DNA from 2 places in the Nocardioides sp. OK12 genome. Region 1 is predicted to be linked to the other one. Evidence: riboswitches for the same ligand, from Rfam matches in the RefSeq annotation. Region 1 holds a riboswitch; the other holds the start of a gene.
What was found. A riboswitch is a leader RNA that binds a small molecule or an ion and turns the genes downstream of it on or off. The one in region 1 is predicted to bind cobalamin.
Positions count from the first base shown of each region.

Region 1 (4,336 bases):
GCTCGGGCGCCGCCATCACGCGGCGCGCGCGACGTCGGCGAGCGCCTCGGCGCTCACCTCGCCCACCGGCAGGTGCTCGGCACCCAGGTGGCCGGCCAGCACGCCCGCCAGGCCCAGGCGCATCGCCCCGCTCTCGCAGTCGACGACCACGCTCGAGAGCCCCTGGGCGGCGAGCAGGTCGGCGGCCCGGCGCGAGCGGTCGACGGCGTCGGGGCCGCTGGTGGCGCGGCCGTCGGTGACCAGCACGAGCAGCGGCCGGCGCCGCGGGTCGCGCAGCCGCTCGACGGCGAGCACCCGGCCGGCCTCGAGGAGTCCCTCGGCCAGCGGGGTCCGTCCGCCGGCGGGCAGCTCCTCCAGGCGCCGGGCGGCGACGTCGACGGAGTGCGTGGGCGGCAGCGCCAGCTCGGCGGCGGCACCGCGGAAGGTCACCAGCCCCACCTTGTCGCGGCGGCGGTAGGCGTCGAGGAGCAGCGAGAGGATCGCTGTCTTGACCTCCTCCATCCGGCGGCGCGCGGCCATCGAGCCCGACGCGTCGACGCAGAAGAGCACCAGGTTGGACTCCTTGCCCTCCCGCGTCGCGAAGCGCAGGTCGGGCGGGCGCAGCAGCAGCCGGCCGCCGTCGCGGCCCCGGGCCGCCTGGTGGGGCGCGGCGGCGCGCAGGGTCTCCAGCAGGTGCACCGACCCGCTGCCGGTGGCCGAGGAGCCGACCCGGCGCCCGCGCTCGGTCGTGGCCCGGCTGCGACGCCCGGCCTCGCCCGCCCCGGTGCCGCGGGCGGTGAGCAGGCGGGTGCGGTAGGGCTGGCCCGAGGCCACGGTGGAGCCGGCGGCGGCCTGGGAGTCGCCGACGGGCGCGGGGTCCTGCGGGACGTCATCCGGGCGGGACGTCCCCTCGTCCCCAGCGGATGACGTCCCGTCGGGGCCGCCGGGGCTGTCGGGGCTGCCGGGGCTGTCGGGGCTGCCGGGGCTGCCGGGGTCGCCGGGGCCGTCGGGGTCCGGCTCGGGGTCCGGCTCGGGCTCGGGCGGCTCGGGCGGCTCGGGGAGGTCGTCGCCGAGCACCTGGTCGAGCAGGTCGTCGTCCATGCCGGGCGCGTCGAAGGGGTTGCGGCGGCGCCGGTGCGGCAGCGCCAGGCGGGCCGCGGCCCGGATGTCGTCGAGGACGACCCGGTCGCGGCCCTGCCAGGCGGCGTGCGCGACGGCGGTGCGGGCGGTGACGATGTCGGCGCGCAGCCCGTCGACGTCGAAGGCGGCGCAGACCTCGGCGATCTTCAGCAGCCCGGCGTCGGTGAGCTCGACGTGGGCCACCAGCTCCTGGGCGGTGCGCACCCGCTCGGTCAGCGCGGCCTGGGCGGCGGCGTACGACGTGGTGAACCCGGCCGGGTCGGCGTCGAAGGCCATCCGGCGCCGCACCACCTCGGCGCGCACGGCCGGGTCGCGGGGCGCGGCGACCTCGACGCTGAGCCCGAAGCGGTCGAGCAGCTGCGGGCGCAGCTCGCCCTCCTCGGGGTTCATCGTCCCGACCAGCACGAAGCGCGCGGCGTGGGTCAGCGAGACGCCGTCGCGCTCCACGGTGGCGCGCCCCATCGCGGCGGCGTCGAGGAGCACGTCGACGAGGTGGTCGTGCAGGAGGTTGACCTCGTCGACGTACAGCAGCCCGCGGTGGGCGCGGGCCAGCAGGCCGGGCTCGTACTCCGTGCGGCCCTCGGAGAGGGCGCGCTCGAGGTGCAGCGAGCCGAGCACCCGGTCCTCGGTGGCGCCGACCGGCAGCTCGACCAGGCGCACCGGGCGCGACTCGACGGGCGCGTCGGCGGCGAAGGGGCCGTCGGGGGAGAGGTGGGTGTCGTCGCGCGGGTCGCTGGAGAAGCGGTCGCCGGCGACGACGTCGATGCGGGGCAGCACCTCGGCCAGCGCCCGCACGATCGTGGACTTGGCGGTGCCCTTCTCGCCGCGCACCAGCACGCCGCCGACCTCGGGGGAGATCGTGGTGAGGAGGAGGGCGAGGGCCATCTCGCCGAAGGGACCGTCGGGGTCGTCAGCGCCGACAACGGCGCAGAAGGGGTACTGCTGTGGCATGGGAGGCTCCCGCTCGTCCGCCATCGGATAGGCGCCTCGAGGCCGGTCTTCGGACTTCCTGGACCGGTGCTCTCGCACCCTCCAGGTCACCGCAGCGGGCCTGTGCCGGACTTTCACCGGCTTCCCAGATTCTCCCCTCCGCGTCGGCTTGTCTCGACCGGGCCTCGGGGCACCTCGTGGCTTCGGCGTCACGATAGCGTCAGCGCCCGTGAGTCCACCCAGCCCGTCCACCGTCGTCGTGATCGGCGTCGGCGACGACGGCTGGGAGGGGCTCCCCGAGCCGCAGCGGCGCACCGTGCTGGAGGCCGACGTGGTGCTGGGCGGGCAGCGCCACCTGGCGATGCTGCCCACCGACGTCGACCAGCTGCGGGTGGCCTGGCCCTCGCCGCTGCGCGACGGGCTGCCTGCGCTGCTGTGGCAGCACGACGGGCGCCGCGTCGTCGCGCTGGCCTCCGGCGACCCGTTCGTCTCCGGCATCGCCGGCACCCTGGTCGGCCTGCTCGGCGCCGAGGCGGTCGAGGTGCACCCGGCCGTGTCGTCGGTGGCGCTGGCGCGGGCCCGGATGCGGTGGCCGGCCGAGACGGTCGAGGTCGTCTCCGTGGTGGGCCGCCGGCCCGAGACCGTCCTGCGCCAGCTCGCGCCCGGCCGCCGGCTGCTGGTGCTCTCCTCCGACGCCACCACGCCGTCGGTGCTGGCGCGGCTGCTGGTCGAGCGGGGGTACGCCGGCTCGGCGATCAGCGTGCTGAGCCACCTCGGTGGGGAGCGTGAGGCGCGGGTCGACGCCACGGTCGGGGCCTGGGCCGCCGATCCGCCGGACGTCCCGGCCCTCAACGTCGTCGCCCTCGACCTGCGCGGGCCCGTGGTCGGCTCGTGGGCCACGGGGCTGCCCGATGACGCCTTCGAGCACGACGGCCAGCTCACCAAGCGCGACCTGCGGGCGGCTGCCCTGGCGCGGCTGGCGCCCCAGCCCGGCCAGCTGCTGTGGGACGTCGGTGCGGGCGCGGGGTCGGTGGGCATCGAGTGGATGCGCGCCCACCCCACCTGCCGCACGCTCGCGGTCGAGGCCGACGGCGCCCGTGCCGAGCGCGTGGCGCGCAACGCCGCGCGGCTGGGCGTCCCCGGGCTCGAGGTGGTGCCGGGGCGGGCCCCCGACGCGCTGGCCGACCTCCCCGACCCGCACGCGGTCTTCGTCGGTGGCGGTGCCACTGCGCGGGGCCTGCTCGACCTGTGCCGCGACCGGCTGCGCCCGGGTGGGCGGCTGGTGGTGCACGGCGTGACGCTCGAGAGCGAGCAGGTGCTCGCGGCGGCGTACGCCGCGCACGGCGGTGAGCTGACCCGCACCTCGGTCGAGCACGCCGCTGCGCTCGGCTCGTTCACCGGTTGGACCCCCGCCCGGGCCGTGACCCAGTGGGCGTGGACCAAGCCCCTCCCGACCAGCCAGGAGCCATCGTGACCGTGCACTTCGTGGGCGCCGGACCCGGCGCCGCCGACCTGATCACCCTGCGCGCCGCGGCGCTGATCGGCGCGGCCGACGTGGTGCTCTACCCCGGCACCTACCTCGACGCCGCCGTGCTCTCCCACGCCCGCGACGGCGCGCGCCTGGTCGACACCCAGCACCTCGACCTCGACACGATGGTCGCCGAGATGGTGGCCGCCACCCGCGACGGCCTCGACGTGGTGCGCCTGACCTCGGGCGACCCGTCGCTCTACTCCGCGGTGGCCGAGCAGTCGCGGCGTCTCGACGCGGCCGGCGTGGCGTGGGACGTCACCCCCGGCGTCCCGGCGTACGCCGCCGCCGCCGCGCTGGCCGGGCGCGAGCTGACGGTGCCGCTGGTCGCGCAGTCGGTGGTGCTGACCCGCACCCAGGCACGCTCGACCGCCATGCCCGAGGGCGAGTCGCTGGCGGCGTACGCCGCCACCGGCGCCACGCTGGTGCTGCACCTGGCGATCACGCGCACCCGCGAGCTGATGGCCGAGGTCGCGGGGCACTACGGCAGCGACTGCCCGGTCGTCGTGGTGCACCGGGCCAGCCAGCCCGACGAGCTGCTGCTGCGCGGCACGGTCGGCGACATCGCCGACCGGGTCGAGGAGGCCGGGCTGCGCCAGGCCGCGGTGATCCTGGTCGGGCGGGCGCTGGCGCGCGACGGCGGGGAGTCCTACCTCTACGACGCGGCGCGGGAGCGGACGACGTCGTAGGCGCCGCTCGCGTCCTGAGTGGGGCGGGCGGAAGTGTGGAGGTCCGGCTGAACCAGGTTCAGCCGGGGCT
Region 1 covers NZ_BNET01000004.1:476,715-481,050, forward strand. Annotated here, with positions in the region: gene OCU29_RS12755 (magnesium chelatase subunit D family protein) at 16-2,070, opposite strand; cobalamin riboswitch at 2,093-2,262, opposite strand; gene cbiE (precorrin-6y C5,15-methyltransferase (decarboxylating) subunit CbiE) at 2,279-3,523, shown strand; gene OCU29_RS12765 (cobalt-precorrin-4/precorrin-4 C(11)-methyltransferase) at 3,520-4,266, shown strand.

Region 2 (4,336 bases), on a different contig from region 1:
CGGTGCCACCGCTGGTGTAGGCCTCGACCGCACCGTCCAGCGCGTCGGCGACCCGCGCGACGGTGGCCTCGTGGCCGCCGAGGGCGCGCAGCGCGAGGGCCACGTCGATGCTCAGGCCGTGGTCGTCGAAGTCGTACTGCTCGTTGCGCACGACCCCGTCGGTGAGCTGCTCGGACAACCAGCCGCCGGCCAGCGCGGCCTCGGGCGGCTGCTCGGCCCGGGGGGCCGCCTCGGGGGCCGTCGACTCCTCCGCGCCGCACGCGGTCGCGCCCAGCAGGGCGAAGGCCACGGCTGCGGCGAGCGGGGCTCGACGGCTCTGGCTCCTCACGGGGCTCCCCTCCGCTGCACGCGGCGGCGACCCGGTGGTGCAGGGGCGACACCGCTGCGGTCCTCGACAGCGTGTGATCGGTGCGCGTCACGCGGGTGCTCCGGCTCGCCACCCTGGGGCGGCCTACGGTTGCGGGTCAGCGCCGGACTTCGACCGGCTTCCCCCGACGTGCGCGGGTGTGGTTGGTGGGTGCAGCATACCGCCGTCGGCCCCGACGGCGGCATGCCAGCCTCACAGCCGACGACGGCGGCGTACCACCGCGACGCCGGCCAGGCCCAGCCCCAGCAGGGCGAGCACCGCAGGGGCGACCCAGGTCGGCAGCCCGTCGGAGTCGGTCGCGGGCACCGCGACCGGCTCGGTGTCGTCGAGGTCGACCACGGTGTCCTGGTCGTCGGCACCGGCGCTCTCCCCGGACTGCTCGGGCTCCTCGTCGCGCCCGTCCTTCGACCGCTCCGTCGCGCCCTTGTCCTTCTTCGTCCTCTTGCGGCCCTGCTCGGCCCCGGTGGTGGCCTCGTCCTCGACGGCGGCGCCGGCACTGGCGCTGCCCCCGGACGGCGCAGGTGTCGCCGGGGTCGTCGAGCCCGTGCCGCCCGAACCACCCGAGCCACCCGATCCACCCGAGGTCGAGCCCGTGCTGCCCGAGCCACCGGAGCCCCCCGAGCCGCCCGAGCTGCTGGGCGAGGGCGCGGCGGCCGGCTTGGTCGGCGGGGCGGTGCCGGGCTGCACCTGGCCCGACTGGTCGTCCCAGGCGAACCCGACCGAGCCGCCCTCGGGGATCTCGAGCTGGTCGACGCCCAGGCTGGAGTAGCTCCACGAGCCCGACGAGCCGTCGGACCACCACAGCGACCAGTAGGCATCGGCGGGCGAGGCGTTGACGCACGGGTCGTCGGCGGGCACGTCCTGCACCCGGCACACGAAGCCCTGCTGCCTGCGGGCCCGGGTCAGCGACACCCCGGCCGCGGAGAAGATCGCCGCGGCGCTGCTGCCGCCCTCACCGGTGACGCAGCCCGTCTGCTGCCCGCCACCGAGGCCCTTGAAGTCGACGACCACGGAGACGCCGCCGGCGTTGCTGCAGGTGGCGGCGCTCGCCGTCGGCGGGGCCGCCACCAGCCCCGCCGTCGCCGCGCCGAGCGCGACGACGGCGGACAGCAGGACCGAGCCGGTGCGGGAGCGGGAGCGGCGCAGGCTCACGCCTTGCACTCCACCTTGCGCAGGTTCTCCAGCGCCGGGGCGGCCTGGGCGGTCGCCCGGTGCCACTGGTCGGCGGTCAGCGTGGTGATGCCCTCCTTCTTGCCGCTCAGGAAGGCGGCGCGGTCGTAGGCGATCGCGCCCTTCTCCTGGGCCAGGGCCTTGTCCCGGCCACCGGCCTGCTGCTTCTTGACCCACTGCGCGGCGCCCTGCGCCTTGCCGCAGACGCCGGCCTCGCCGAGGGCCCAGCCGGCCAGGCCGGTGCTGTTGGAGTTCACCCCGGCGTCGGGGCCGCCGTCGAAGGCGCCGCCGTCGCTCTGCTGGCTGACCAGCCACGCGGTGGCGTCGTCGACCGCGGTGCGCACCTCGGCCGAGGGGGCCTCGATCTCGAGCAGGTTCAGCACCACCAGTGCGGTCACGTCGGCGCCCTGCTCGGGGTCGCCGGGGTCGGCGTCGCAGCCCTGCTCGGGGGCGTCGGCGGCGGCGAACGAGAGCCGGAAGTAGCCGGCCTCGCACTGCTGCTGCAGCAGGTACGACGTCACCGGCGCGGCCTGCTCGGCGCCCACGGACTGCAGCGCCTGGGCGGCGAAGGCCTGACCGATGGTGTTGGCGTAGTCGCCGTAGGAGGAGGAGTCCTGCAGGCGACCGGCGACCGGGGCCTCGGTGGCCACCAGGCCCTCGAGGCGCTCGACGAGGTCGACGCCGCCGAAGGCGGCCGGGTCCCCGCCGGTGCGGACCACGAAGGAGGCCAGCTTCGCCGTGGCGCCGGCGTACACGTCGTCGGAGCCGAAGTCGGCCCCGGTGGTGTAGCTGTCGACGGCGCCGGCGAGCGCGTCGCTGATCTTCGCGATCTTGCGGGCCTTGAGGCCCTGGGCGCGCAGCGCCAGACCGGTGTCGATGCTCAGGCCGTAGTCGTTGAACTCGTACTGCTCGTTGACGGCGACGCCGCCGTCGAGCTCGCCGGCCAGCCAGTCGGCGGCGGCCTGCTGCTTGTCAGCCGTGCCGGCCACGGCGGGCGTGGCGGCGGCCACGACGGCCAGGGCCGTGGCGGTGCCGGCGACGAGCGCCGCACCACGGGTGAGGGGGTGCTTCACGGGGTTCCTCTCCGCTGCGAGCAGCGGCGACGACCCCACGCGCGGCGAGGGCGACACCGCTGCGGTCCTCGACAGCGTGTGATCGGTACGCCGCACGAGGGTGCTCCGGCTCGCCGTCCTGGGACGGCCCACGGTTGCGGGTCAGCGCCGGAGTTCGACCGGCTTCCCCCTGCGAGGGCGTGCATGTGGAGTTGGTGAGCGGAGCGTACCGCCGCCGGGGCCCGGCGGCGGTACGCGCCCGTCAGGCGAGCTTCTCGAGCACCAGCTCGCGCACCCGGGCGGCGTCGGCCTGGCCGCGCATCTGCTTCATCACCGCGCCGATGAGCGCACCGGCCGCGGCGTGCTTGCCGTCGCGGATCTTGTCGGCGACGTCGGGGTTGGCGGCGATCGCCTCGTCGACGGCGGCGTTGAGCGCACCCTCGTCGGAGACGATGGCCAGGCCGCGGGCCGCGACGATCTCGTCGGGGGTGCCCTCGCCGGCCAGGAGCCCGTCGAAGACCTGGCGCGCCAGCTTGTCGTTGAGCGACCCCTCGTCGACCAGGGCCTGGACCCGGGCCACGTCGAGCGGGGTGACCCCGAGGTCGGCGATGTCGGCGCCCGAGTCGTTGGCGCGTCGCGCCATCTCGCCCAGCCACCACTTGCGGGCGGCCTGCGGCGCGCAGCCGGCGGCCACGGTGGCCTCGACCAGCCCGAACGCCCCGGCACCCACGGTGTCGCGCATCTCGAGGTCGGTGAAGCCCCAGTCGGCCTGCAGCCGCGCCCGCTTCTGCGTCGGGTTCTCGGGCAGGGTGCCTCGCAGCTGCTCGACCCACTCGCGCGAGGGCGCCACCGGGACGAGGTCGGGCTCGGGGAAGTAGCGGTAGTCGTCGGCGTCGGACTTCTCGCGACCGCTGGTGGTCACGCCGGTGTCCTCGTGCCAGTGCCGGGTCTCCTGCAGGATCGAGCCGCCGGAGCCCAGGATGCCGGCGTGGCGCTGCATCTCGAAGCGCACCGCGCGCTCCACCGAGCGGAAGGAGTTCACGTTCTTGGTCTCGGTGCGGGTGCCGAGCGTCGTGGAGCCCTTGGGGGCCAGCGACAGGTTCACGTCGGCGCGCAGGTTGCCCTGGTCCATCCGCGCCTCGGAGACCCCGAGCGCGACGATCAGGTCGCGCAGCTGCTGCACGTAGGCGCGGGCCACCGCGGGGGCCTTCTCCCCCATGCCGGTGATCGGCTTGGTGACGATCTCGATCAGGGGGATGCCGGCGCGGTTGTAGTCGACCAGCGAGTAGTCGGCGCCGTGGATGCGGCCGGTGGAGCCGCCGACGTGCAGCGACTTGCCGGTGTCCTCCTCCATGTGGGCGCGCTCGATCTCGACCCGGTAGGTCTCCCCGTCGACGTCGACGTCCATCCAGCCCTCGAACGCGATCGGCTCGTCGTACTGGCTGGTCTGGAAGTTCTTCGGCATGTCGGGGTAGAAGTAGTTCTTGCGCGCGAAGCGGCACCACTCGGCGATCTCGCAGTTCAGCGCGAGGCCGATCCGGATCGCCGACTCGACCGCGACCCGGTTGACCGCCGGCATCGCGCCCGGCAGGCCCAGGCAGGTCGGGCAGACCTGCGTGTTGGGCTCGGCGCCGAAGGCCGTCGGGCAGCCGCAGAACATCTTCGTGTTGGTGTTGAGCTCGACATGGACCTCGAGGCCCAGGGCGGGGTCGTAGGCGGCCAGCACGTCGTCGAACGGCACGAGGGT
Region 2 covers NZ_BNET01000001.1:423,688-428,023, reverse strand. Annotated here, with positions in the region: gene OCU29_RS02115 (hypothetical protein) at 1-328, opposite strand, end outside; cobalamin riboswitch at 422-492, opposite strand; gene OCU29_RS02110 (hypothetical protein) at 560-1,519, opposite strand; gene OCU29_RS02105 (hypothetical protein) at 1,516-2,610, opposite strand; cobalamin riboswitch at 2,688-2,808, opposite strand; gene gatB (Asp-tRNA(Asn)/Glu-tRNA(Gln) amidotransferase subunit GatB) at 2,852-4,336, opposite strand, start outside.
Region 2: another riboswitch for cobalamin. It lies ahead of OCU29_RS02105 (hypothetical protein); the one in region 1 lies ahead of OCU29_RS12755 (magnesium chelatase subunit D family protein).